Regions from separate parts of the Listeria sp. MAN/IMW/UF555 genome, predicted to be linked through region 1. Evidence: riboswitches for the same ligand, from Rfam matches in the RefSeq annotation. Region 1 holds a riboswitch; each other region holds the start of a gene.

Region 1 (7,317 bases):
GCTTCAATATGAGGTAACAAAAAATCCACGAGCAAACATCGCGATTGTAACCGATTCGATTGCTGATTTACCCGAAGATTTCTTGTTAGAACATCAAGTGCACGTTTTACCGATGAATATTTTAGCCGGGGAAGAAAATTTTCTCGATAAATTAACAGTTGGACCAACTTTGATACAACAAAAACTAACGCAGCAACATAAAATGAGCACGGCGCAACCTACCATTCGAACAGTCGACGCATTATTATCGTTCTTAGAAAATAAGTATCAACATGTACTAGTTATTGCAGTTTCAGCTAAATTAAGCGGGACGTATCAGCTAATCAAGCAACGAATTAAAGCGCGCGATTTGTCGCCGGAATGGATTCGAGTTATTGATTCCAAGTTGAATTCCGTTGCTCAAGGGCTTTTAGTGAAACAAGCAGTGGAGTTAGTGGAAGCTGGAAAGCCTTTTGATGAAGTTACTCAGAAAATCGAACAGTTAACTGCTCAGACATTTATTTATGTTGCAGTGGCAGATTTGGCGCCAATGGTTGAGTCTGGTCGGATACCGCGAATTTTAGGTAAGTTGGCACAGAAACTTTCATTATATCCGATTGTCAGTCTGGACAGAAATGGCGAAGGGAAATTGATAGGCGTGTCATTTAGTCAAAAACAAAGTATGAAAAAAATCATTAAAAAAGTTGCAAAATTACAACTGAAAGAGCTTGCTATTACGCATGTTTCTTCAGAACATGACGCGAAACTTTGGCAGAAAGAACTTGAGGCGAAAATAGGAGGAAGTAGCTATTTAGTGGATAGTTCAGCTGCAATTGCCATCAGTGCCGGACTTTCCAGTGTCGCGGTCGCAGGGATTAAAAAGGAGGAAACAATATGATGTATTGGATAGTAGCACTCGCTTTACTTGTCTATTTTGTACTTTGGTTTATCATTTCAAAAATAAAAGGTAAATATTCATTAGTAGATATTGCTTGGGGCGGGGGATTTGTTGTTGTTGCTTGGACCGGATTTTTAACTACTTTTAATGTAACGATGCAAAGTTTGACGATTCTTATTTTAGTTACTTTATGGGGTGTACGTTTATTTTGGCATTTAGCACGTAGAAATTGGAACAAGCCAGAAGATTATCGCTACGTTAATATGCGCAAACGCTGGGGAACGACATTGGTTAATTTAAAAGCCTTTTTAAATGTTTTCGTTTTGCAAGGTGTTCTCTTATTTATTATTGCTTTACCAATCACGCATACTTTTGCTAATGAATCAGCGGAATTTACTTGGTGGCAAATTGCAGGAATTGTAATATGGATTATCGGTTTTGTGTTTGAAGTTGGTGGCGATCTCCAGTTAGAAAACTTTAAAAAGAACCCAGCTAATAAAGGAAAACTACTAACGACAGGTTTTTGGTCTGTTACAAGGCATCCTAATTATTTCGGCGAAGCTCTTAGTTGGTGGGGTGTATTTTTAGTCGCTTTTACACAAATAACAGATCTTTGGCTAATTACTAGTCCTATTGTTATCACCTTATTATTACTATTTGTTTCCGGCGTCCCACTACTTGAAAAAAAATACCAAGACCGCGAAGACTTTCAAAATTATGCCAAAAAAACCTCTAAATTCTTCCCTTTTATTGGTAAAAAAGGTCTGTAAAAGTACTGATTTAAGTAGGAAGGTGCTATTAATTGCTATTTGCCGACTAGTGCGAGTAGAATAAGAGTTGGGTATGAAATAACATGCCTAAATACAATACTTATGAGGCGAGAGGGGTACAACAGATGAAAAAAGAAAAAACAGTGTTAATTATGAATTTCGATGAAGAAAGTATTTCTTATCAAGCTTTCTCTGAAATGAAAAGATTGCACCAAGAGCGCAAAATCATTGGTTATCAAATGGCAGTTGTAAAACATGAGCCAGGAAATAAACTTGTTGCACAAGATTTTCTTGATTTTACTGGTGCCGATAAAAACATGAAAGATAGCCTTATTGGTATGCTAATTGGTATTTTAGGTGGACCATTTGGTATTTTGATTGGTTGGATGGTTGGAGCAATCGTTGGTTCCATGCAAGATGCTGGCGAAGTGAAAAACGCTCTATCCGTATTTGAAAGAACGTTAAAAACAATTCCAGAAGGTTCGACAGGCGTTATCTTAATTGCGACAGAGCAAGAATTAGCTAATGTAAACGATGTTGTAATGGATGAGTTACATGGTCGTGTACAACGCATGGATGAAGCAATTGTGGCCGAAGAAATTAAAAGCGCTCAAGAAACAGAAGGAAAAGCAAAAGATTCTGCTAAAAAACATTGGTTTGGAAAATAAATCAGTTAAATGAGGACAGAGAAATCTGTTCTCTTTTTTTGTTTTAATAAGGATAAAATGGGGAAATAAACAACATAAAACAGTCAGATAGAAACTTTTTTCAAGATGGTAACGCTTAACTCATTTTTATTTTCTGAAAACTATTTGCATCAAATTAAAAACATGCTACAATAAACAAGTTGTGAATTTCACAAGAAAATTTTTTGTTTGGAGATGAAATAATTTGGATGTTGAAAGTAGTCCATTAATGCAGAAAATTGATTATAGTACGCGCAAAAAAATTGATTTAGTAAATAATAGTATTCTTCGTTATATCGTGCGCGCGATGTTAGCATGTTTATTCTTAACACTAGGGACTGCGGTCGCTGTTATGATTGGTGATAAAGTCGATCATTTTGCACCCGGACTTGGTAAAATCACCTATGCATTTATGTTTAGTTGGTCGCTCGTTATGATTATTTATATGAATGCTGAGCTGGGTACTTCTAACATGATGTATATGACAACAGGTGTTTATCAAAAAATTGTTAAACCTGGAAAAGCATTACAAATTTTGATTTTATGTATTGTTTGTAATTTATTGGGTGGAATTCTTGCAGGGTACTTAGTTTCTCTGACATCTGTTTTCCATAATTTACCTGCTGATCATTTCTTATTTACTGCCGTTAGCGGTAAACTTGAAAAAGCGCCATTACAAATTTTTGTAGAAGGTATTTTCGCCAATATTGTTGTAAATACGGCCGTGCTTTGTACACTTCGAATGAAAGATGATGCTGGTAAAGTCATTGCGATGATTTTCATTATTTTCATCTTTGCATTCTTAGGATTCGAGCACGTTATCGCCAACTTCTCATCATTCTCATTAGCATTTTTCGCTTCTGGTGGAACACTTGCTGCAATGACAGCGGGCAATGTGACCGTCAATTTAGTCCTTGCTTTACTTGGGAATTTTGTAGGTGGTGGCCTTGTTATCGGACTAGGTTATGCGTGGCTTAACCGAACGAAATCAATTTATAAAGACTAATAAAAAAGTTACCTCAGAAATTTTCCGAGGTAACTTTTTTTATATGCTTTTTACAGGTAAATTACTTAAAAATGATCGGATGAGCGGCTCGAACTTCGGTACTTCCTTTTCAACTAGAAAAGCGTCATGACCGTATTCAGAGGCCACTTCATGATAAGTAACCGGCACATCCCATTCTTTTAAAAGCTCATAACCACGGCGCAAATCGTGAATTCGGAAAAGCTGATCGGTCGTAATGCCAATCAGCAAATACGGAATTTTAATTTTTGAAAAAGCGGGTAAATCATCTTTCGCGGGAGCCGTAACGTCAAATAAATCAATCGCCTTTGTTAAATATAGATAACTATTCGCGTCAAACCGCTCGACAAAAGTATCCCCTTGATATTGTAAATACGATTCAATTTGAAAATGCTCTTTTGAGAAAGCGGCCGGAGAAGACTCGGCGACAGTGAAACGTTCAAACCGCTTGGAGAAAAGTTCGCTCGTCCGGTAAGTCATCATTCCAACCATTCTTGCAGTAGCAAGGCCGCCCTCAGGTTGACCAATATAGTTGCCGCCATTAAAGTCGGGATCATTCAGAATCGCCATCCGCATAATTAAGTTATAGCCAATCGCATCAGGTCCGGCAGCAAGCGGGGAGGCGATGTTGATAATGCTATCTGTTATATCGGCATAATCAATCGCCCATTCAGTGGCTTGCATTCCACCCATCGATCCACCAATCACCGAAACAATCCTCGTAACCCCAAGTTGCTCCAAAAGTTCACGCTGCACTTTAATAATATCTTTAATTGAAAATCCGGGAAATTGTAACCGGAAAGGCTCGCCTGTTTTTGGATTAATCGAGGAGGGGCCAGTCGTTCCACTACAACCACCAAATACATTCGTACAAACAAGGAAATATTTGTCTGTATCAATCGTTTTCCCCGGACCAATATAATCATCCCACCAACCAGGGGCGTCATCTTCAAAATGTTTCGCCGCATGTGCCGTCCCAGTGAGCGCATGTTCTAACAAAATACAATTATCGCGTGAGGCAGAAAGTGTCCCATACGTTTCATAGCCAACTAAAACCGGACTTAATGTTTCCCCGTTTTCAAGTAGAAGAGGACTTTTTTGAAATAGTTCTTTTTGCTGTAAGGTCACTTCTCTTCACTTCCTCCTAAATTTGCTCTAGTGCTTTCGTTAAATCTTGAATAATATCATCCGCATTTTCGATTCCGATAGAAAGACGGATGGATTCTGGTTTAACGCCAGCTGTTAATTGTTGTTCTTCGCTTAGTTGTTGATGAGTCGTTGATGCTGGGTGGATTATAAGCGACTTGGCATCACCCACATTTGCTAGATGTGAGAATAACTCCACAGATTCGATAACCTTTTTCCCAGCCGCGTAACCACCCTTAACGCCAAAAGTGAAAATGGAACCAGGTCCTTTTGGTAAATATTTTTGGGCTAAATCGTGGTATTTGTTGTCTTTTAAGCCAGGATAATTAACCCAAGCAACTTTTGGATGGTCATTTAAGAAATTCGCTACTTGTTTCGCATTTTTCACGTGTTGCTCAAGTCGTAAAGATAATGTTTCTAGCCCTAAAATGAGCAAGAAGGCGTTGAACGGGGAAAGTGCGGCACCAGTGTCACGAAGGAGCGAGACACGGAGCTTGGTAATATAGGCCGCTGCACCAACGTCATTTGTATAAGACAGCCCGTTATAACTATCATCAGGTACAACGAGTTTTGGAAACTTCCCATTTGCCCAGTTAAATTTACCAGAGTCAATAACAGCGCCACCAATCGCAACCCCGTGACCACCGATAAATTTCGTTGCCGAGTAAACGACAATATCTGCGCCAAAATCAAATGGGCGATTTAAATAAGCGGTCGCAAAAGTATTATCAACAATTAGCGGGACATCAGATGCGTGCGCTATCTCAGCTACTTTTTCAATATCAATAATATTAATATCAGGATTCCCAATCGTTTCAATGAATACGGCTTTCGTATTTTCTTTAATTGCTTTTTCAAAATTTTCAGGTTCGTTAGGGTCGACAAAAGTAACATCAATGCCAAACGTTTTAAATGTATGCGAGAAAAGAGTGTGTGTGCCACCATAAAGTGTTGCCGCTGCGACGATATGATCTCCGGAACCAGCAATATTTAAAATCGAGTAAGTAATAGCGGCCATGCCTGAAGCCGTTGCAACAGCGCCAATGCCACCTTCAAGTAAAGTTAACCGTTCTTCTAAAACAGCTGTAGTAGGATTCATAATTCGTGTATAAATATTTCCGGTTTCCTGTAAACCAAATAAGGCTGCGGCATGTTCTGGGCTATCAAATGTATACGATGTTGTTTGATAAATTGGCACAGCTCTAGAATGCGTATCTCCGTCCGGTGTATGTCCGCCGTGTACTTGAATTGTTTCGAATTTATACTCATTACTCATAAAATCCACTCCTCTTTAATATGTATTTATCAGTAATTTCCATCAAAAAACCTCCCTAGCAGTATATAAGCCGCCAGAGAGGATAGAGTTTCCTAAACTTGGATTTCCGACTTATCTTTCAGAATATACTGCTGGAATTAGCACCGTGAAAATAAATTCCGGTTGCTAAGGCTTCAAAGGGCCAGTCCCTCCACCTTTCGTGATAAGAAAATACTATTAAATTAAGTTATATATTACGCTGGATGAAACAAATTGTCAACTAAGTATTTAAAAAGTCCAAAAATAGCACTTGTGTGTGGAATTTTTGTGACAAAGCTGTTTTTTAGACTAATATTTCATTTTAAAAAGGTTTTAAAATCCATTTTTTAGGCTATTATAGTTAAGACTAATTATATTTCATTAAAAGTGGGGTTAGATTAGCACAAATAAAGGGGAGTTGAAATAAAAATGAAGACATTTACACGTATTCTTGTTTTATTAGCAGGGATTGCGATGATTGTACTTGGAATTTGGTTCTTATTCCATCCGGCTATTTCATTATTAACATCAGCTTTTATGCTTAGTTTCTTATTACTGATTTCTGGTATTTTCCACACATTCTCTTACTTTTCAGACAGAAAATCACAAAATGTTTCTGGTTGGGTACTAGCTGACGGGATTTTATCCATCTTACTAGGTTTCTTGTTATTATTTAATGAATTTGCTGGACCAGAAATAATTGTATTACTTTTTAGCATGTGGGTATTATTCGCTGGTATCATGCGTACTGTTGGTGCATTTACAGCCAAGCAAAACAATATACAAGGTTGGGGTTGGATTTTAACCATTGGTCTTATTGGTATCGTTGTAGGATTTATCGCTCTGTTTAATCCAATTGTTTCTGTGATTGGAGCAATAATTGTTGTAGCAACATTCTTCATCGTTCAAGGTATCGGCGCAATCGCGACATTCTTCTTTATTGGTAAAAATAGTTAATAAAAAAGAAGCTATCTAACTAAGATAGCTTCTTTTCATTATGCATATTTTTACGAAATACTATTAGAAAAAAAGTATTCATTTTACACTCATATGTAAGGTTCGTGATTTTCTTTTAGTTTTTGCTTATGAATCTCGAAATTATTAACACGCCAAGGTTTTGGCGAAAGCGCAATAATTCCATCTTCTTCTAGCTTTCGCAGGTTAGTTGCAACGTAAGCTCGAGCTAAATTTAGATAATTTCCCAAGATTTTTTGGGTGAAATAATAGGGAATCAAACAAGAACCATCCGACTCGATTCTTCCAAATCTCTCCCCACAAGCAATTAATCCCGCTAAAACTTTCTCGCTAGAAGGTAAATTAACGTAACCTTCCCGTTCTAACATAGGTGTAACCATACTTTGCATAAGTGCATTCATTTGCCAAAATACATCTGGTGAGCTTAAGAGTTTATTCAAAACATATTTACGTTCAAATTGATAAACACTAACTTCACTAATAGACGTATAGTTTGCAGGTGATTTGGCTCCTCCAAGTAATGTAAGCGGACCGATAGAATCTTG
Region 2 (7,317 bases), 1.0 Mb from region 1:
CCTCGTCCTCGACTTCTTCAGGAACAAGCTCCAAAATCGGTCGAACTTCTTTTTCCAAAACGGGCTTAGTGCTCTCTAATCCTTTACGTAAAGCCCGAATATGATCTGGAGTCGTTCCGCAACAGCCACCAATAATTCGCGCACCTTCTTGTCGAAAAACTTCCCCGTAATGCTCAAAATAATCTGTATCTGACTGATAAATGACTTTCCCTTCTTGCACTTCTGGCAGGCTCGCATTGGGATAAACAGCTAAGTATGCCTTATCATAAAGTGGTACTGTTTCAAGAGCACGCGCCATATGATATGGTCCAAGTCGGCAATTGATACCAACCACATCTGCACCGAGCGCAATAAGTTCTTCCAGCGCATCTGGTAATTTTTTCCCGTTTTGAAGGATACCTGGTTCATGCATCGATACATTTGCCACGACAGGTAAATCAGTCGTCTCACGGAGAATTTTCAACACCGTTTTAAGTTCATCTAAATCATAATACGTCTCAAGCAAAATTGCATCCACACCATCTAACAAAAAACAGTATAGCTGCTCCCGAAAACTACGCTTAATTTCTTCCAGAGGAGCCGCCGGAAGTCTTGCATCCACAGCACCATTTATCCCGCCAATCGTGCCAAAGATATACGTCCCGGTCCCTCTCGCCGCTTCCTTTGCTAAGCGAATGGCTGCTTGGTTAATTCGCTTCACTTCATCCTCAAGACCATATCGAGCGAGTTTAATATAATTGGCTCCGTAAGTATTAGTTTGAATAATATCCGCACCAGCACCAATATAAGCCTTATGAATCGCTACAATATCTTCCGGATGAGATAAATTCAGCTCTTCAAACGAACGGTCCACTCCGTAGGAATAAAGCAAAGTGCCCATCGCACCATCTGCAATTAAAACTTTTTCACTTAAATCTTTTCTTAAATTCATTTCGCGACACTTCCTTTCTTAATGAACGAAAGTGCTTGTTTTAAATCAGCAATCAAATCATCTGCATCCTCCAGCCCCGCTGAAAAACGTAATAATCCTGGAGTAATTCCTTGCGCCAAACGCTCCTCTTCCGGAACAGCAGCATGAGACATTTTAGCAGGGTAAGATAAAATACTCTCAACCGCACCTAAACTCACGGAAAATACCGGTAACTCCAAATGATTCACGAGCTCGCGCACAGCTTCTTCGCTACCAAGATCAAAAGACAAAACAGCTCCACCACTCGTCGCTTGTTCTACTTGAATTTCATAGCCTGCATGGGATGGTAAGCCAGGATAATGCACTGCAACTACATCTGGTTCCGCATTTAAAAACAAAGCAATTTTTTCCGCAGTTTCCGTCCCAGCTTTCATCCGAACAGATAGCGTTTTAAGTCCACGAAGCAGCAACCAAGAATCTTGTACCCCAAGAACCCCACCAGTTGAATTTTGCAAAAAGTAAATAGCTTCAGCCAAATCCGGGTTATTAGTAACAATAAGCCCCGCCAAAATATCACTATGACCGCCAAGAAATTTCGTCGCACTGTGGATAACCAAATCTGCCCCAAGCTCTAACGGTTTTTGAATAAGCGGTGTTAAAAATGTATTGTCAACAAACGTATGGCAGCCATTCGCTCTCGCAAGTTTAGAAACAGTCCGAATGTCCGTCACATGTAATAGCGGATTGGATGGTGTTTCCAAGTAAACCAACTTAGTATTCGCTTGAAACGCCTTCGCAACTTCATCAATGTTTGTCGTATCAACAAAAGTATGCGTAATCCCAAACCTCGGCAACACTTGCTCAACCAAACGAAAAGTTCCACCATACACATCTTTTGAAATAATAAAATGATCCCCTTTAGATAGTGTGAAAAGTGCCGCAGAAACAGCAGCCATACCACTTGCAAAAGCAAAACCATTCGTGCCACCTTCTAATTCCGCAATCGCTTGCTCCACTTTTTCCCGAGTTGGATTGCCACTTCTTGCATAATCATAAGTATGGTAATTATCAAAATCATGTTGATGAAATGTAGACGATAAATGAATGGGCGTATTAAGTGCACCTGTTTCTTTATCGATTCCTAAACTAGCTTTAATTACAGCTGTATCTTGCCCATAATCCTTAGCCACGAGCGGTCACCCCTTTCAAAACCGTATCAAGTGCTTTAGATAAATCAGCAATTAAATCTTCACTAGCTTCAATTCCAACCGAAATTCGTAATAATTTATCTGTGAGTCCATAAGAATTTCTAAGTTCCACTGGAATATCGGCATGAGTTTGCGTTGTTGGATAAGTAATCAAACTCTCTACCCCACCTAAACTTTCCGCAAAAGTAAACAACTCAAGCTCTTTTAAAAGTGGCGATACGAGCGCTGCATCCTTAATAAAGAAACTAATCATTCCCCCGCGGCCCGGATAACGCACTTCCTCCACTAACTCATGCTCCTCCAAAAACGCAGCGATTTTCTCCGCATTTGCTTGATGCTGTCTCACTCGTAAAACAAGCGTCTTCAGACCACGAATCAAAAGCCAACTATCAAATGGCGATAACACAGTACCCGTTGCATTTAGCTGATCAAAAAAGAATTTTCCAAGCCATTCCTCTTTAACAATAACCGCGCCTGCCAGCACATCGTTATGTCCACCAAGATACTTCGTCGCACTATGAATAACAATATCTGCGCCTAAAGTTAATGGTTGCTGCAAAACAGGTGTATAAAAAGTGTTATCTACAATAACAAGTAAATCATTCGCATGTGCCCACCGAGACACACTAGCAATGTCTGTTTCTTGCATCAATGGATTAGTCGGCGTTTCGATGAAAATCGCTTTTGTTTCCGGGCGAACCAATTTTTCCAAATCATTCACGTTCGCCCCGTCCCAATAAGAAAAACCAATCTGATATTGCGCTCCAAACTGTTCAAAATATCTAAAAGTCCCACCGTACAAATCCTGCGAACTTATAATATGTTCACCCGTTTTAAATAGCTGAAAGACTAATTGAATCGCACTCATCCCAGAACTCGTCGCAAATGCATGCGTGCCATTCTCTAGTTCCGCAAGTGCTTCTTGTAAAGCATCTCGCGTTGGATTTCCAGTTCTAGTATAATCATATCCCGTTGATACCCCAAGATCGGCATGCTGGTAAGCTGTAGAGAAGTAGACTGGCATATTGACAGCACCCGTTCTTTCACACTTTCTATTTCCAATTTGCGCTGCTATCGTCTCTTGTTTCAGCTTTGCCATAATTACCTCTCCTCCATTCCTTTATTTCTCTAATACTTGATATTCTGCACGAACTTCTTTAGTCGCTTTAATCATATCTTGAAGTGCTGCAATTGTTTCAGGCTCTTTACGCGTTTTCAACCCACAATCCGGGTTAATCCAAAATTGTTTTGCATCAATTGCACGTAACGCACGGCGGATATTATCTTGAATTTCTGAAACAGTTGGAACTCGTGGACTATGAATATCATAAACACCCAGTCCAATTTCTTTATCATAAGTCACTTCTTCAAATGTCGAAATAATTTCCCCATGACTTCTTGAGGTTTCAATCGAAATCACATCGGCATCCAAAGCACTGATTGTATCAATAATGTCATCAAAATCCGAGTAACACATATGAGTATGAATTTGCGTATCATTTTGAACCGAAGCAGTTGTTAATTTAAATGAATATACCGCATCATCTAAATATTTTTGCCATCTCGCTTGTTTCAATGGTAAACCTTCACGTAAAGCTGGCTCGTCCACTTGGATAACTTTAATGCCATTACGTTCTAGTGCTTCTACCTCTTTACGAAGCGCGAGGCCAACTTGATTCGCAACAACACTTTCCGGCACATCATCACGGACAAAACTCCAATTGATGATTGTTACTGGCGCCGTTAGCATCCCCTTCACTGGGCGCTTCGTTAACGACTGGGCATAGACGCTTTCTTTCACTGTAATTTCCTCCGTAAAAGCAACATCCCCGTAGATAAGTGGTGGACGAACCGCTCTCGAACCATAAGATTGTACCCAGCCAAATTTAGTTGCTTGGAAGCCAGCTAATTTTTGTCCAAAATATTCCACCATGTCAGTACGTTCAAATTCACCGTGAACTAACACATCGATATCTAAATCCTCTTGAATTTTAATCCAGCGAGCAGTTTCTTTTTCAATAAATGCATTATATTCTGCATCGGTGATATTTCCTTTTAACCAATCTGCACGTGTTTTCCGAACTTCTGGTGACTGTGGAAAACTTCCGATAGTCGTTGTTGGAAACAGTGGTAATTTGAGCCATTCATGTTGTAATTTGATTCGTTCTGCAAATGGTAATTCTCGGTCAACCCGAACATTTTCCAAATTAGCAATCGCCGCTTGAACTTCTAAATTATTTCGATGGCTTGATTCATTAAGTGCTTTTACAGCCTCACGAGCTTCATTTAGCTCAGCAGCCACACTTTCCGCACCTTCTGTTAAAGCTTTCGTTAATATAGCAATTTCATCTAATTTTTGATCAGCAAATGATAAGCCGCCTAGAATCACTTCATCTAAATCAGGTTCGCTTAGTTTTGTTACTGGTACATGTAATAATGAATTGGATGGTTGGACAATCAATTTATCCTCCGCCACATAATGAGCGATGTCAGTAAGGAGTGCCAATTTCGCATCCAAATCACTGCGCCAAACATTTCGACCATCAATCACCCCAGCCGCTAAATATTTATTTTGCGGAAATCCGTGAGCTTTCAACGCTTTAATCGAATCGCCGTGATCATGAACAAAATCAATTCCAACCGCCGCAACTGGCAAATTAACAACCTCTTCATAATAATCCAAACTTTCAAAATAAGTTTGTAATTCTATTTTCAAGTTTGGTACAGCATCATGAAACGCTTTGTATACTTTTTCAAATAAAGCAATTTCTTTTTTATCAAAACTAGTTGCAAGATAAGGTTCGTCAATTTGAACCCAGGTAGCACCAGCAGTTTCAAGCTCTTTCAAAATTTCAATATACGCTGGAATAAATTTATCTAATAATATTTCAAAGCTTTCTGTATCGCTACCTTTTCCAAGTTTTAAATAAGTAACCGGACCAACAAGGACTGGCTTCCCTTCAATCCCAAGCTCATTTTTCGCTTCCTCGTAGTAGTAAAGCGCCCGGTTATCTAATACTTTAGGATCAGCTTCAGCAAGTTCTGGCACGATGTAGTGATAGTTAGTATTGAACCATTTAGTCATTTCAGAAGCAACCGCGTCACTCTTACCACGCGCAATATCAAAATATGTATTTAGCGAAACCTTTCCACCATCATGTTGAAAGCGTTTTGGAATAATCCCAAATGTAACGCTCGTATCTAGCACTTGATCATAAAAACTAAAGTCACCAACTGGAATCAAATCAATTCCTTTATCTTGTTGTTTCTTTAGCGCATGTAATCTTAGAGCTTTTGTTTCCGCCAATAATTCCTCTTCTGAAATCGCACCATTCCAAAACTTTTCTAGCGCACGTTTCCATTCACGTTTCTCCCCAAGTCTTGGATACCCCAAGTTTGAACTAATCGCCTTTACCATACCTATCACCTTATCCTCTCAATTTTTTGCCAATAAAAAACCTCCCTAGAGAACTAGAGAGGTTTGGAAGTTTCGATACACAAATACAGTGAAACTTTTTAAGTCTCTCTTATCTCTCGAAGCATCACACTTCGCAGGATTTAGCACCTTTTCAACGAATTGAAAGGTTGCTGGGTTTCAACGGGCCAGTCCCTCTACCACTCATAATAAGAGTAATTTATTTAGTTTTTTTAATCACTTAAATTGGATTGAAATCATCATACCACTTGCAACTAAAAACTGTCAATCATTAAATTTTTATTTTCTTTCAATGTGCTTCCTTCCGTCCTCCCAAAGCTAATAATAAACAGCCTAGCAAAAGGATTCCAGCGACCACAAAATAAAATATTTGATTTCCAAAAATCCCTATCATCATCCCCGTTGCACTCGGACCAATAATACTCCCTAAACTAAAGAACATTCCTACCAAAATATTTCCAGCCGGAAGTAGTTCAAGCGGCGTCAAATCAGTCATATAAGATAACCCTAGTGAATAAAGCGAGCCTAGCAATATCCCCAAAATAAAGAAAAATATCACAAAGAAAATAGGTATCTTAACAAACGCTGTTAATACAAAAACCACAGCCCCTGCTCCAGTCAAAAGCGGTAACATTTTACCCCGACCAAATTTATCACTAATAATCCCAATCGGCACTTGAAAAATAATCGTCCCAACTGAAAAAGAAGAAATAATCATCGCAATCATCATTGTATCAAGCCCATCTCGCAACCCTACAACCGGAAATGTCGCATTAAGTCCGGTTTCAAGAATCCCATACAAAAACGGTGGAATCATCGCAACCCAAGCCATCTTAAATACGCCCGAAAAGCGTTTTATACTTCCCCAAAAAGAAATTTTCCGAATAACAGCCTTTTCTCCCACGAAATCATTTCGAATAAACCAAACAAGGCTCCAAGCAATCAATACTAAAATACCTGACAAAAAGAAAGGCAAGTTTGCATTTACTTTTGCCAAATTCACCAATTGCGGCCCAATCGCAAATCCTACAGAGAAAAACAAACCATAAATAGCCATATTCCGACCACGCTTACTAGGATCACTCATTGCTCCAATCCATGTCTGCGATGAAAAATGCAACATATGATCCCCAATACCAATAAGCAATCGCAATATAAACCAAAAATATAAATTAAACCAAATAGGAAAAGCAAATATTGCAATCGCAACAAGCCCTCCGCCAACTAATATTATAGGCTTGTAACCATATTTATGTAAAGGTGCCTCAATAAATGGAGAAATCAGTAAAACACCTAAGTAAATTCCTGTTGCATGAAACCCATTTATTCCAGCACTTACCCCTTTTTCTTCTAAAATTATCGCAATAAGTGGCAGTAAAACACCTTGAGATAATCCAGATATAGCTACAACCATCGTTAAAATCCAAAACTTCCCTTTTGCCCCCATAACACACCTCCGAAAACTTACTAAAAAAAAACAATGTCGATGTTCGACATTGTTTTTTTAGATGACCCGTACGGGAATCGAACCCGTGTTACCGCCGTGAAAGGGCGGTGTCTTAACCGCTTGACCAACGGGCCATATCTGGCGGAGAAGGAGGGATTTGAACCCTCGCGCCGCGCGAGCGACCTACACCCTTAGCAGGGGCGCCTCTTCAGCCACTTGAGTACTTCCCCAGATATAAAAAATCTATTCTCTTTTTGAAAGAATAACTCCACAGGCAGGACTCGAACCTGCGACCGATCGGTTAACAGCCGATTGC
Region 3 (7,317 bases), on a different contig from region 1:
TCAGTCATTACTTTCTTTTCTATTCGAATTTCGAATCAGCCTGCAGACGAGGACCATCCATATGGGCACGGGAAAGCGGAAAATATCGCGGGGACTATTGAAACTTTATTGATTTTTGTAGCGGGTATTTGGATTATTGTTGAATCTGTTAATAAACTTTTAAATCCTCATGAAATTAGATTTCCAGCGCTCGGTATTGCTGTCATGCTTTTTGGGGCGATTGTTAATATTATTGTGTCACGAATTATTAAAAGAGCGGCAATTAAAGCCAATTCAGTGGCAATGAAATCCAATGCGCTACATTTATATACAGATGTTTTCACATCGCTTGGTATTGCGCTTAGTTTATTTTTAGTATACATAACTGGCTGGTTGTGGTTAGACCCAGTTATCGCTATTTTAACGGCATTTTATATTATGTACGAAGCATTTAAGCTTTTAAAAGAATCTTTTCCACCATTAATGGATAAACGTCTTTCAGATAATGAAGAAGAGGCAATTAAAAAGATTATTTTAGCGCATAAAAATAAATTTATTGAGTTTCATGATTTTCGCTCTAGACGAGCAGGAGCGGAAGAATATATTGATTTTCATTTAGTAGTATCTTCCACGATGACAATTGAAAGTGCTCATTCGCTTTGTGATGAAATTGAAGCAGAGATTATGAATTTCTATGCGAAAGCAGAAGTTTTGATTCACTTAGAACCTGAAGAAGAGCGAGTGCTAACTAGAAATTAAAAATCAGCTCTTTCTATTCGATTTGTTTCTAAAGTGTTACAATAGGTAGAAATAAGAATGGAAAGGACAATGAGTATGACAACATCTATTTTGATTGCCGATGATGATAAAGAAATTGTTGATTTAGTAAAATTATATTTACAAAATGAAGGATACACAATTTATCAAGCTTATGATGGTGCGGAAGTATGGCGTTTAGTGCAAGAAAAGCAGCCAACATTAGTGATTTTAGATATAATGATGCCAGAAATGAATGGCCTTGAAGTATGCCGATTAATGCGGAAAAATGGTATTTTAACGCCAATTTTAATGCTTAGTGCAAAGGCAGAAGATAATGATAAAATTATGGGACTATTAACTGGAGCGGATGATTATATGGTCAAACCGTTTAATCCTTTAGAGCTCTCTGTTCGCGTTAAAGCGATTTTAAGACGTATGCAACAAATGAGTCAAGCGGAGCCAGTTAGTCAAGATAAGGTCATTATTGGGCCAATTGTAGTTGATCGCGGGCTTCATGTTGTAACTGTTGGAGAAAAAGAACTTCATTTAACTACTTCAGAATTTGATATTTTATTTTTACTAGCGAGTGAACCAGGTCGTGTTTTCAGTTCAGAATATATTTTTGAGAAAATTTGGCAGGAGAAAGCACTCGGAGCGAGTAAAACGGTCATGGTCCATATTAGCAACTTGCGTGATAAATTGAGAGATGCTATGGGCGGAGAAAATGTGATTAAGACAATATGGGGAGTAGGGTACAAAATTGAAATCTAGACTGGAAGTGTTGTTTACGAAAATTAGCCATGTGATGAATGTTTGGCAGGCGACTTTTTTTGCAATAGTGTCTTGGGTTTTTGCTTTGATTACTGTCCAAACTATTTATTTGTGGAGTATTTCTATTCGTGATGATTCTTTGTTTTTACGTGAAGTGACGCAATCTATGGTTCAACTTTTTGGGCCGAATAAATATACTCGGATAATGCAGTCGTTTTGGATGTTATCGCTGAAGTTTTTAATTATCTTTTTGATTGCTTGTTTATTCTTTGCATTCTTTTATCGATTGATGCGTCAGCGGATATTAAAAAAACAACTACGAACGATTAATTTTGCTTTAAATGATGGAAAGCCGGTTGATACAGAAAGTTTTGTCCCGGAAATTCAAGAACTTGAGCGAAACATTGAAAATATGCGTGAACGACAAAATAAATTAATGAAAAAGGAAGAACAGGCGCAGCAAGCTAGGAATGACTTGATTACGAATGTCTCACATGATTTGCGGACGCCTTTAACGTCGATTTTAGGATATTTAAGTTATATTCATGAGGATCGTTATCGTGATGAGATTGAGCTGCGTTATTATACGGAACTTGTTTACGGAAAAGCGCGTCATCTGCATAAACTGATTGATGATTTATTCTCTTATACTAGGCTTGATAGTGTTGATTACCAATTGAAAAAAGACGAACTAGACATCATTGAATTACTCAGACAATTAGTAGCAGAATATGACGGACGAGCTGCAGAACGAAATATGCAGATAATCGAACATTTTGATGCCAATAAACTCATCATTGGTGGCGATGGTAACCAAATTATGCGTTTGTTTGAGAATTTATTTTCCAATGCGCTTAGATACGGAGAAGGAAATAAACAAATTGATGTAAGCGCGAAAAAAGAAGATCATATGGCTGTTGTGCGGGTCACTAATTACGGTGAAGAGATTCCAACCGTTGATTTGCCTTATTTATTTGAACGTTTTTATAAAGTAGATAAAAACCGGACAACAACGGGGACTGGTTTAGGCCTTGCAATTGCTAAGTCTATCGTTGAAAAACACGGCGGAATTGTTACCGCAGAAAGCAAACATCGCAAAACAAGTTTTATCGTCAAATTGCCGCTCATTTAATCTTTAAAAATTCTTAAATGTTTCTTTCCTTGTGATTTATGTTCTTTCAGTAGAATATAAATCACGGAGGAGAGAAAAATGAAAAAACATATTGTTTTAATTGTTGTTGCTTGTATCACAGTCATTGCGGTATTTATGTACATAATTCAAGTCAATAGTAGCGAACTTAAATATCAAAATAGAGCTCAGATTAAAATAGCCTCTCAGTTAGCTAGCCAGGAACATTCGGGAGAAAATAATATTATTAGTGAAGTAAATTACAAATAGATGCGTATAAATAAAAAAGTTATTGACAAAGTGTGACGGAAAAGGTAATATGAAAAAACAAGAAACGTCACTATAGTCACAAATGAAGTGATATAATAATATGTAGAAATCTTATCCAGAGTGGTGGAGGGAAATGCCCTGTGAAACCCAGCAACCTAAACAATAATTCATTATGTGTTTAAGGTGCTAAGTCATGCAGAACAACGATTTGTTCTGAAAGATGAGAAGGAAGTTAGCCCATTTGAAAAAATGCTGCCTTTCTGCTCATTAGCAGGAAGGCTTTTTTGTATATCAGAATGTAGAAAAGGTGATAGAGATGATTACGTTACAGAACGTCGTAAAAGAATATACGTCCAGAAATAACAAAGTTCTCGCAGTCGACCATGTCGATTTAGAAATTGAACAAGGTGAGATTTTCGGAGTAGTTGGTTATTCAGGGGCTGGTAAAAGTACACTAATCCGAATGTTCAATGGATTAGAACTACCAACTGAAGGATCTGTTGAAGTAGATAACCTACTAATTAGCCAAATTCGTGGTAGTAAATTAAGAAAAGCGCGCCAACAAATCGGAATGATATTTCAACATTTTAATTTATTATGGTCAAGAACTGTTGCAGAAAATATCGCGTTTCCATTAGAAATTGCTGGTGTTCGCGGTGAGAAAAGACGTTTTCGGGTCAATGAACTAATCCGACTCGTTGGCTTAGAAGGAAAAGAAAACGCCTATCCAGCTGAACTAAGTGGTGGGCAAAAACAGCGCGTAGGTATTGCAAGAGCGCTCGCGAATAATCCTAAAGTATTGCTTTGTGATGAAGCTACATCCGCACTAGATCCACAAACAACCGATGAAGTTTTAGAATTACTGCTAGACATAAATAAACGCCTCAACCTAACTATCATCGTTATCACCCACGAAATGCACGTTATCCGTAAAATCTGTAATCGCGTGGCAGTCATGGAAAACGGGAAAGTTGCTGAACTCGGTGACGTACTAGACGTTTTCCGCCATCCTAAAGAAAAAGTAACGCAGCGCTTCGTCCGCCAAGTAACTGATTCAGACGAAACGGAAGAACTAATCCATCTATTACTCGATAATTACGCAGAAGGTAAAATCGTTAAACTACTCTTCATGAGTGAAAATGCAACTCAACCAGTTATCTCTCAAGTAGCAAAAGAAAATGATGTCTTGCTAAATGTCCTTCATGGGAACTTAACTCAAACGCAAAACGGCGCATACGGAACATTGTATGTCCAAGTTCTAGGCACAGAAGAAGCGATAGAAGCCAGTCTAACACAGCTACGTCAACTTAAAGTAGAAACGGAAGTGTTAGAACGATGACGAAATTACAAGAGTTATTTCCAAATGTTGATTTTCAAATGATGTGGGTTGCCACACAAGAAACGCTATATATGACACTTACTTCATTATTTGCAGTTTTTTTACTAGGAATCGTGCTAGGATTATTACTATTTTTAACCAATAATAAAAAACATGCCGGAGCGCGCATTTTATACTGGATCACAGCAATCCTTGTTAATGTGTTCCGTTCCATTCCTTTTATTATTTTAATCGTGTTACTTTTACCGATGACAAAATCGTTAGTCGGAACCGTAATTGGACCGAAAGCAGCACTTCCAGCTTTAATTATCTCAGCAGCTCCGTTCTATGGTCGGATGGTAGAAATTGCTTTTCGCGAAGTAGACAAAGGCGTTATTGAAGCCGCTAAATCCATGGGCGCGAATATGTTTACTATTATTGGTAAAGTGCTCATCCCAGAAGCCTTACCAGCGATTATTTCTGGTATTACAGTGACAGCAATTTCACTTGTTGGATTCACAGCGATGGCCGGCGTCATTGGTGCAGGTGGGCTTGGAAATACAGCTTATCTTGAAGGATTCCAACGTGGACAACCTGATGTAACGGTACTTGCGACAATTATTATTTTAATCATCGTCTTTATTTTCCAATTTATCGGCGACTTCCTAACAAAACGAACCGATAAACGCTAATCAATGTATATGAAGAAATTTATATAAAAAAACGCGGAATCCCCGCAAAAAAGGAGAGAATTTCATGAAAAAGGTTCTTGGTTTAATTTTCACATTAAGTTTAGTTTTAGTACTTACAGCTTGCGGTGGCTCCTCAGATAAAGCTTCATCTAGTAAAGACGATAATAAATTGGTAGTGGGTGCGTCAAATACACCCCATGCTCAAATCTTAGAACAAGCAAAACCAATCCTGAAAGATAAAGGGATTGACTTGAAAATTGTTAAATATACAGACTACGTTATGCCTAATAAAGCCCTAGAAGAAGGCGATTTAGATGCTAACTACTTCCAACATAAACCATATCTTGAATTAGAAGAAAAAGAAAAAGGTTACAAATTTGCTGATGTCGGTGCTATTCACATCGAACCAATGGGCATTTATTCTAAAAAAGTAAAAGATATTAAAGATTTAAAAGACGGCGCGCAAGTTTTACTTTCTAACTCAAAATCTGACTGGCCGCGTGTTATTGGGATTTTTGTAGATAATGGACTTTTAACGCTTAAAGATGGCGTGAAACCACAAGATGCAACATTTGACGATATTAAAGACAATCCGAAAAACTTGAAATTCAAATATGATTTTGACCCAGCTTACTTGATGACTGCATATAATAATGAAGAAGGCGATGTTGTCGCTATTAACTCAAACTTTGTTGTAGACCAAGGCTTAAATCCTTCGAAAGATGCTATTGCAATCGAAAGCAAAGATTCTCCTTACGCTAATATTGTTGTAACTACGGACAAGAAAAAAGACGACAAAAACATTAAAGAACTAGTTAAAGTGTTACATTCAAAAGAAATTCAAGATTACATTACGAAAGAATGGGACGGAGCAGTTGTTCCAGTTGATAAGTAAACAAAAAAATCCTTTTACCGATTTGGTAAAAGGATTTTTTTAATTAGCACTACTTAAATATAGTTTCAGTCCATCAGAAATGGCTTTATCAAGTTCTTTTTTAGAAACAATGTCTTTACCTTCTGGCATTGGAGGAACTTTTTCATAATCAAGCATGTCGACGGTTGTTGTTAAGTTGATTAAATCTTTTGTTTTGCTATCTTCAAAGTTTGTAGTAATAACGGCTTTACTGAAACCTTTCTTACTATCTGGTGTTAACGTTAATTTGAAATCGAGTGTTTGATTTTTATTGGAAGTAAGGTTTTTTAGCGAAGAACGAACGCTTTTTTCACCGGAATTCCATTTTTTTTGAGCTTCTTTTTGCGAGCTACCATCAATTTCTGAAAGAAGTGTGATGATATTTCCGTCATTATCAAGTGCTGTAAAAACGTCATTAACTAAATCTTTTATTTCGTTTTTGGATAGGTTTAAAACAATATCTCCATTATCTTTGGAAGTGAAATGTTTGTCATCTAAGTTATTTAAATAGCTGTAAATTGCGATACCACTGGCTTCTTCAATTTTTTTCAATTCTTCCGCTTGACGATCAACGGTTTCTGAATCAATTGTTTGATTGGAGAAGTTTTGGAATGTCTCGAATACGTTGAGATATTTAGATTCTAAGTCTTTATTTTGCGCGAGTACTTTGTTGAAAATCTGAGCTGCTGAATCGGATAGTAGGCTTGAAAAACTGTCTGCTGCATCATAAATATCAGCTACAGGGATATAAGCTTTCCCGTCTTCACTGTTTTGGAGCGCGTGTAGAGTTAAATCAAGTGGTTCTTTGCCTTTCCAGTGAAGCGAATAAGCGCTATAGGAAGAGGAAGAATCACTATCTACAGAAATTTTATATTGAATGTTAGATTTTTTAAGTTGATTTAAGTCAATATCAGAGCCAAGTTTTTTAATGTAGTTATCAGATAGGTTGTTTACTTGGAATGTGACGTTCGTTGTAAATTGTTTATTTTCAGCTGTTTTCTTTAAAGTAGATGTGAAGTCGGACTTAGGGGAGCTGCACCCGGATAATGTGGCTAAAAGCAATACAAAGATGGTCAGAGCCATTATTGCTTTCTTCATATTTTAAATTCTCCTTCAATAAATAATCGTTTATTACAAATAAGTTATTATGTTGCAAATTTGTTACGTTACAACAATACCATATCTAAATAAGATATACAATCCTTTTTTATAGTAAAAAAGGACCTTTCTTCTATTGATATAGAGCGCTCTTCCTTTTATGTCATGGATTCTCAAATAAAATGGAAATAGTGATAATGCACGAAAACTGGTAAAAAACGGCTATTAATAGTAGAATGAAGGGGAGAATGCGAAGAGTGCTGGTTTTTATAGTTGTAATCAGATTAGAATTATACTAAACTAGGATTATGCAAATTTTACACTAGGGAGGACTTTTTTATGGCAACTTTAAAGATTCAAGATTTACATGTTGAAATAGAAGGAAAAG
Region 4 (7,317 bases), 330 kb from region 1:
TAAGCGGCTATAACACTAGTGCGCATTTCTTTTGGTAAAATGACACTGTCTTTTTCATATGGAGTGCCGTGAAGTTTTCCGATGTTGATAAAAGAAAGCTCTAACTTATCGGAGGAACTCGTTTCGGATGAAAGGCTTTTGAAGAAAGCATGGCGAGCCAAGTCACGCATAATGAAAAATTGAAAACCAAAGTTCTCAGGAAACATTGAGAGAAAATACTCTAAATCTTTAAACGTGTATTTATAAACCGTACAAGTCGATATCGTTTTAAATAAAAAGTCATCTACATTTCCTTGGAATAGACTATAGTAATTGACGAAGGAGCCTTTTCCAAGAATCGTGTAAATACTGTTTGATTCTGGGTTCATAGAAATGGAAACAAATCCGTCGATAATTAAATAGACATGACTATTTCTTTGATCGGCTGTATTAACTAATTCAGTATTTTTTGGAACTTTTAATTTTTCGTAGTTGATGTTACCTTCGTGAGATAACCGAATGAATTCTTTGTGGTTAAATAGTGCATCCATTGTTAGCAGCTCCTTTACTCTTTCGTTAACTATAATACATAATAACAAAATTAACAAAATTTAATCCACATAAATGATACCAAATTGCCACTTTATTGGTGGAAATTTGAAGATTTAATGAGAAATTGTAAAAAAACGCTATTCTGATTTTAGTATAGTTCAGGACGACGGTCGGTAAAAACAGGAATTATCCCTCTAGTTTCAGCGACTAAATTCAAGTCGATTTCAGCATAAATATTGCCTTCCTCTTCGCCACCATGAACAATAACATTTCCTAGTGGATCAATAACGAGCGAATGACCGTTAAAATGATTATTTGGATCATCGCCAACCCGGTTGACAGCAACAACAAAAGCTTGGTTTTCAATCGCACGAGCAATAAGTAGTTGTTCCCATTGTTTAATGCGTTCAGCTGGCCACTGTGCAGAAACAAAAATAACTTCTGAGCCTTCTGAAGTATGTTTGCGAATCCATTCAGGAAATCTAATATCATAACAAATGAACCCTGCGCAAGAAATACCATCTAGTCGAAATAGATTTTTATCATTTCCAGGTTCTAAGTATAAGTGTTCATTCATAAGTTGGAATAAGTGGACCTTTTTATATGAAGAAAGTAGTCCGCCATATTTATCAAAAGCGTACATCGTGTTGGAAAACTTGCTTCCTTCTGAAATAGAAACCGAGCCGCCAATTATAGCGATTTGGTGTTTTTCTGAAAGGCCAGCTAAAAATTCTTTTGTTCTCTCCCCATTTAAATCAGCAACCCCAGCTAATTCATTTAAAGCATAACCTGTATTCCACATTTCTGGTAAAACTGCTATATCGGCCCCATTTTCAGCAGCTTCAACAATTGCTTTTTCAATCCGTGCATAGTTTGCATCTGGATATTTAAAAACTACATCGGTTTGACATAATGCCAACTTCCACATGTTCTTCGCTCCCTTTTTCTTTTAAAAATAACATAAGCTTGGTGGCGAGTCCATACCGGAACACTACGCACCAAGCTCTTAGTAGTAAAATTAATCTTTTTTAAGACGTCTAGATAAGAAATTTCCGAATGATTGTAGTGCTTGTACCATGATAATTAAAATAATGATGGTTGTATACATGACAGTCGGCTCAAAACGCTGGAAACCATATTGATATGCAATCGTTCCAAGTCCGCCAGCCCCAACAAGTCCAGCCATTGCAGTTGCGCCGATAAGACCAATTGTAGCAATCGTTAAACCGAGAACGATACCAGACCGAGCTTCGCGAATAACTACGCTCCAAATGATTTTTGGCGTTGAAATCCCCATTGCTTGGTAGGCTTCAATAACACCACGGTCAACTTCAAGTAGGGCAGACTCCATCAAGCGAGCGATATAAGGTGCGGTGAATACAACAAGTGGCATAATCACACCTTGAATTCCAATTGTAGTACCAACAACAAAACGAGTTACCGGAATCATTAAGAATAATAAAATAATGAAAGGTAACGAACGTAAAATATTAATTACCCAGTTCAAAATACTATATACAACCAGATTTTCTGATTGACCGCCTTTACGCGTTAATGTTAAAAATACGCCAAGTGGCAACCCAATTGCTAGTGAAATTACAAGTGTAATCCCAGTCATTGTAAGAGTTTCTAAAAATCCTTGCCAAAGTATCGGTCCCCATTCTTCAAAAAACAAACTCATAGTAACTCGACCTCCTCAACAACGACTCCAGATTCTTTCAAATAAGCAATAGCTTTACTATATTCGGCTTCGTCCCCTTTTAAATGAACGAGTAGTTTTCCAAGTGTTCCGTTTTTCAAATGATCTATTCCACCAGCTAAAATGCTTGGAAGAACGTCGAATTTGCGTGATACAAGAGCGAGCGCAGGTTCATCAGCCTCATCACCAATAAAATGAAGTGAAACTAATTTTCCGGTCGCGATATATTTTTCAAGCAAATCTTGCGGGATGTCGAAACTAGCTTCCGAGCCAACAAAGCGTTTTGTTGTCGCATGTTTTGCTTTGGTGAAAATATCAAGAACGGTACCTTGCTCTACTAAATGTCCATTTTCCATCACAGCAACCCGGTCACAAATACGTTGAATGACATCAAGTTCATGTGTAATTAAGAAAATCGTAATGCCAAGCTCAGCGTTAATCTTAAGTAACAACTGCAAAATTGCTTCTGTTGTTTCAGGATCCAAAGCACTTGTCGCTTCATCGCTTAAAAGAATTTCTGGTTCATGCGCAAGAGCACGAGCAATCGCAACACGTTGTTTTTGACCGCCAGAAAGCTGACTTGGATAATTGCTTCTTTTATCCTCTAAGCCAACAATCGACAAGTATTTATTTACGCGAATCTCGATTTCGTCTTTTGGAACACCTTCTAATTTTAACGGTTTGGCAATGTTATCATAGACAGTTGCGGTTTTAAGTAAGTTATATCCTTGGAAAATCATACCAATTTTCCGACGAGCGACACGAAGTTCTTTACTTGAGAGGGTAGACAAATTCTTCCCGTCAATTAAAACTTGGCCGGCATCAGGACGTTCAAGCAAGTTGATGCAACGAACGAGCGTACTTTTTCCGGCGCCACTGTAACCAACGACACCGAAAATTTCTCCTTTTTCGACTGTAATAGAAACATTTTTGACGGCTTCTACGGTTTTTCCATTTACATTAAATGACTTTGAAACTTGATGTAATTCGATCAAAATAAAACAACTCCCTAGAATGCAGGTACTACAGACCCATTAAATTCTTTTTCAATAAATGCTTTTACGTCATCAGAATGGTAGTATTTTTCTAATGTTTTAACGACTTCATCATCTTTGTTTTCGCTACGAATAACAAATACGTTTGGATATGGATTGTCTTTTGTTGGTTCATGGTAAATTGCGTCTTTATTAATAGAAAGTCCAGCACCCATTGCGAAGTTAGTATTGATAGCTGCTGCTGCAACTTCATCTAATTGTGCAGGGATTTGAGAAGCTTCAAGTTCAACGATTTCAAGGTCAAGTGGGTTTTCAGCAATGTCTTTTTTTGTTGCTTTTTCTTCCACGCCATCTTTTAATTTAATAATGCCAGCATCTTCAAATAGTTTTAAACCACGGTATTCGTTACTTGGATCGTTTGGAACGGCAATTTTGTCGCCTTTTTTAAGATCTTTTAAGTCTTTAATATCGTTGGAGTAAACACCCATTGGGAATGCTACTGTTTTAAAAGCAACGTCTAATTTGTAGCCTTTATCTTTCTTTTGTTGCTCTAAGAACGGGATTGTTTGGTAGTTATTCGCATCGAGGTCACCGTCGTTTAAAGCTGTATTTGGTGTATTATAATCATCAAAAGTTTTGATTTTGATTTCAAGGCCGTCTTTTTTCGCTAATTTTTGAACTTCTTCAGCGATTTGTTGGTGAGGTCCTGCTGTTGTTCCAATGGTGATTTCTTTTGTGCTTAAGGCTTTATCGTCACTTCCGCCTCCACATGCTGCTAAACCTAGAATAAGGCTTGATGCAAGTAAAATTCCTAACCCTTTTGTTAATTTTCTCATCTTTTTTTCCTCCCTAGTATGTTGATTATTTATCCAGATTTATTCATGAAAGCAATAAAAAAACTTCTCTATTTAGAATAGAGAAGTGGAAAGTCGAACATATCCAGCTCCTCTCATCTACCAAAACGGAATACACCATTTTGCTGGAATTAGCACCTTCACTTTACGCTTAAATAAAGTTAGGTTGCCGGGCTTCATCGGGCCAGTCCCTCTGCCGCTCTCGATAAGAGAAAATATTTTAGAAAAACCTGTTAGTTAAAAATATACGCATTTTAAGATAATTTGTCAATGCTTTTTTAAGTTTAAAAAAAATCATACTGGACAAATACTTCAGAAAACTTTACTATTTTAATCAATGAAACTTGAAAAGGACGGGTGCCAAATGAAAATTTCCAAACGCTTGCAAAATTTACCAGATCAATTTTTTTCTAGCCTTGTAGAAAAAGTGGGAAAGAAAGTGGAAGAAGGTCATGACGTGATTAATCTAGGTCAAGGAAATCCAGACCAGCCAACACCCAAGCATATCGTGGAAGCAATGAAAACAGCTTCAGAAAATCCAATCAATCATAAATATTCGTTGTTTCGTGGAAAACAGGAACTTAAACAAGCCGCGGCTGATTTTTATGCGCGTGAATATAATGTAACCATCGATCCAAATACAGAAGTAGCCATTTTATTTGGGACGAAAACAGGGCTTGTTGAACTGCCAATGTGTTTAATGGATCCAGGTGACGTAATGCTTTTACCAGATCCGGGCTACCCAGATTATTTATCAGGAGCCGTTTTAGGAGAAGTTCAGTTCGAAACAATGCCACTTATTGCTGAAAATAACTTTTTACCAGATTTTAATAAAATTCCTGAAGAAATTGCGAAAAAAGCGGAGTTGATGTATTTAAATTATCCAAATAACCCCACTGGCGCGGTTGCTACGACTCACTTTTTTGAAGAAACGGTTGCTTTTGCTAAAGAAAACAATATCACGATTGCACATGATTTTGCTTATGGTGGTATTGGTTTTGATGGGAAGAAACCGATTAGCTTTTTAGAAACTCCAGGAGCAAAAGAGATTGGAATCGAACTTTATACGCTTTCGAAAACATACAATATGGCTGGCTGGCGCGTAGGATTTGCTGTTGGGAATAAAGACGTTGTCGAAGCAATCAACCTCATTCAAGATCATATGTATGTAAGTTTATTCCCAGGTATTCAAGATGCTGCAATTGAGGCGCTCACAGGCGATCAAACTTGTGTACAAGAATTAAATGCTCGTTATGAAAGCCGTAGAAATGCATTTATAGCTGCTTGTGATAAAATTGGTTGGGAAGCAATTGCTCCAGCGGGCTCTTTTTTTGCATGGATGCCCGTTCCAAAAGAGTTTACAAGTAGTGAATTCGCGGATTACTTATTAAATGAGGTTAGTGTAGCTGTTGCTGACGGAAGTGGTTTCGGAACTTTCGGTGAGGGTTATGTACGCGTAGGACTTTTAATGGATGAAAAACGATTAGAAGAGGCAGTGGCGCGAATTTCCAAGCTACATTTATTTGATAAAGTGGCACAAAATTAAGAGATTATGTGATTTTAAGAGAAAATAGCTTGTAATAATTCAGATAATTAACTGTATGTGTTATAATTGATTAGTAAGTCTATTCTTAGCATGTTGTTTTATGAAGACAGGCCGGAATTTAAAGTATTTAGTGAGATTTTTTTGCATTAAATAAAAAGTATCTGTCCCGGTTAAAGCCGGCGAAATCCAGGAATGAGAGGACTGTAAAAAAATGGCAGAAAAGAAAATTCTTGTAGTAGATGACGAAAAACCGATTGCGGATATAGTTAAGTTTAATCTAAATAAAGAAGGCTTTGATGTATATTGCGCCTATGATGGCGATGAAGCGTTAGAACTTGTAGAAGAAGTTCAGCCAGATTTGATTTTACTGGACATTATGCTTCCAGGTCGTGATGGTATTGAGGTATGTCGTGAAGTACGTAAGAAGTATGATATGCCAATAATTATGGTAACTGCAAAAGATTCCGAAATTGATAAAGTTATCGGACTTGAACTTGGTGCCGATGATTACGTTACGAAACCATTTAGTAACCGCGAATTAATCGCTCGTGTGAAAGCCAACTTGCGCCGTCATAGCCAAGTAAGCTCAAACGCTGCCGAGGAAGAAGAAAACAGTGAATTAGAAATTGGTTCATTAATTATTCATCCAGACGCATATGTTGCTTCAAAACGTGGCGAAACAATCGAACTTACGCATCGTGAATTCGAATTACTTCATTATCTAGCCAAACATATGGGTCAAGTCATGACAAGAGAACATTTACTTCAAACAGTTTGGGGCTATGATTACTTCGGTGATGTTCGTACGGTCGATGTTACTGTTCGACGTCTACGCGAAAAAATTGAAGATAATCCAAGCCATCCAGCGTGGTTAGTTACAAGACGCGGCGTTGGTTATTATTTACGCAATCCAGAACAAGAATAAATAAACAAGAAGTGGTCGCCAAGTAAAAAACTTGGAGGACCACTTTTTTTGGGTATATCCGCATACTTAATAATTATTTTTATAAATAAATTGACCCAAATAACAGGAAAAACAATACGTCTACCCCATAACATATGGTATACTAATTTAAATATATTACCCCGAATAGGAGTAGAAAGACTTATGCATAAAATGAGATTTTTTCAGTCTGTACAATTTAAGTTAGTTATTATGTATTTGCTATTAATTATTGTAGCAATGCAAGTAATCGGCGCGTATTTTGTACGTGAGCTGGAAGGGCAACTGGAGAAGAATTTTCAAGATTCCATCACGAATAGCATCACGTTGCTGGATTATAATGCTAGAGAAGAAATCATAAAAAATAGCGATAACTCAGTGAAGCTACAAAATGATATTCGAGAGCTTTTGGTCGACTATTCGCGTGCAAGCAGCAACATAATCGAAGTAAGAATAGTAGATGACAAAGGCAAAATTCTCGGGACTTCCAATTTAGATAATCAAGGTATCGTTGGGCAAAAAAGTAACGATCCCCTTGTTAAACGAACCTTATCACTCGGAACTACATCTGAGGATAAAATTTATAAAGACGAATCAAATAAAAATAACCGTGTCTGGGTGAACGTATCCTCCATCAAAAATAAAGGACAAGTGATAGGGGCTATTTATCTTGTCGCCGATATTGAAAGTGTATATAAACAAGTGGATGATATTACGAACATTTTCATTACGGGTACTTTGATTGCCAT

What was found. Region 1 has a riboswitch for S-adenosylmethionine ahead of AC4PG8_RS05270 (O-acetylhomoserine aminocarboxypropyltransferase/cysteine synthase family protein). Riboswitches for the same ligand answer to the same signal wherever they lie in the genome.
Region 2: it holds a riboswitch for S-adenosylmethionine, as region 1 does, so the genes downstream of both, metE (5-methyltetrahydropteroyltriglutamate--homocysteine S-methyltransferase) here and AC4PG8_RS05270 (O-acetylhomoserine aminocarboxypropyltransferase/cysteine synthase family protein) in region 1, are expected to answer to the same signal.
Region 3: it holds a riboswitch for S-adenosylmethionine, as region 1 does, so the genes downstream of both, AC4PG8_RS12385 (methionine ABC transporter ATP-binding protein) here and AC4PG8_RS05270 (O-acetylhomoserine aminocarboxypropyltransferase/cysteine synthase family protein) in region 1, are expected to answer to the same signal.
Region 4: it holds a riboswitch for S-adenosylmethionine, as region 1 does, so the genes downstream of both, AC4PG8_RS06835 (MetQ/NlpA family ABC transporter substrate-binding protein) here and AC4PG8_RS05270 (O-acetylhomoserine aminocarboxypropyltransferase/cysteine synthase family protein) in region 1, are expected to answer to the same signal.

What each region holds. Positions count from the first base shown of each region.
Region 1 is NZ_JBZWZS010000001.1:1,039,202-1,046,518, reverse strand. Features, by position in the region: gene AC4PG8_RS05295 (DAK2 domain-containing protein) at 1-877, shown strand, start outside; gene AC4PG8_RS05290 (DUF1295 domain-containing protein) at 877-1,647, shown strand; gene AC4PG8_RS05285 (DUF1269 domain-containing protein) at 1,773-2,315, shown strand; gene AC4PG8_RS05280 (formate/nitrite transporter family protein) at 2,539-3,339, shown strand; gene metX (homoserine O-acetyltransferase MetX) at 3,379-4,485, opposite strand; gene AC4PG8_RS05270 (O-acetylhomoserine aminocarboxypropyltransferase/cysteine synthase family protein) at 4,502-5,779, opposite strand; SAM riboswitch class I at 5,888-5,988, opposite strand; gene AC4PG8_RS05265 (HdeD family acid-resistance protein) at 6,227-6,754, shown strand; gene AC4PG8_RS05260 (Crp/Fnr family transcriptional regulator) at 6,844-7,317, opposite strand, start outside.
Region 2 is NZ_JBZWZS010000001.1:449-7,765, reverse strand. Features, by position in the region: gene AC4PG8_RS00060 (bifunctional homocysteine S-methyltransferase/methylenetetrahydrofolate reductase) at 1-931, opposite strand, end outside; gene metC (cystathionine beta-lyase) at 928-2,100, opposite strand; gene AC4PG8_RS00050 (aminotransferase class I/II-fold pyridoxal phosphate-dependent enzyme) at 2,093-3,217, opposite strand; gene metE (5-methyltetrahydropteroyltriglutamate--homocysteine S-methyltransferase) at 3,239-5,536, opposite strand; SAM riboswitch class I at 5,643-5,749, opposite strand; gene AC4PG8_RS00040 (MFS transporter) at 5,844-7,001, opposite strand; tRNA gene AC4PG8_RS00035 (tRNA-Glu) at 7,064-7,135, opposite strand; tRNA gene AC4PG8_RS00030 (tRNA-Ser) at 7,141-7,231, opposite strand; tRNA gene AC4PG8_RS00025 (tRNA-Asn) at 7,268-7,317, opposite strand, start outside.
Region 3 is NZ_JBZWZS010000004.1:42,348-49,664, reverse strand. Features, by position in the region: gene AC4PG8_RS12405 (cation diffusion facilitator family transporter) at 1-738, shown strand, start outside; gene cesR (response regulator CesR) at 814-1,509, shown strand; gene cesK (histidine kinase CesK) at 1,499-2,641, shown strand; gene AC4PG8_RS12390 (hypothetical protein) at 2,720-2,908, shown strand; SAM riboswitch class I at 3,017-3,135, shown strand; gene AC4PG8_RS12385 (methionine ABC transporter ATP-binding protein) at 3,225-4,247, shown strand; gene AC4PG8_RS12380 (methionine ABC transporter permease) at 4,244-4,918, shown strand; gene AC4PG8_RS12375 (MetQ/NlpA family ABC transporter substrate-binding protein) at 4,983-5,813, shown strand; gene AC4PG8_RS12370 (Lmo2079 family surface lipoprotein) at 5,853-6,929, opposite strand; gene sufC (Fe-S cluster assembly ATPase SufC) at 7,269-7,317, shown strand, end outside.
Region 4 is NZ_JBZWZS010000001.1:1,365,342-1,372,658, reverse strand. Features, by position in the region: gene AC4PG8_RS06855 (Crp/Fnr family transcriptional regulator) at 1-530, opposite strand, end outside; gene AC4PG8_RS06850 (carbon-nitrogen family hydrolase) at 680-1,459, opposite strand; gene AC4PG8_RS06845 (methionine ABC transporter permease) at 1,550-2,212, opposite strand; gene AC4PG8_RS06840 (methionine ABC transporter ATP-binding protein) at 2,209-3,225, opposite strand; gene AC4PG8_RS06835 (MetQ/NlpA family ABC transporter substrate-binding protein) at 3,240-4,061, opposite strand; SAM riboswitch class I at 4,172-4,291, opposite strand; gene AC4PG8_RS06830 (pyridoxal phosphate-dependent aminotransferase) at 4,444-5,625, shown strand; gene yycF (response regulator YycF) at 5,837-6,550, shown strand; gene walK (cell wall metabolism sensor histidine kinase WalK) at 6,734-7,317, shown strand, end outside.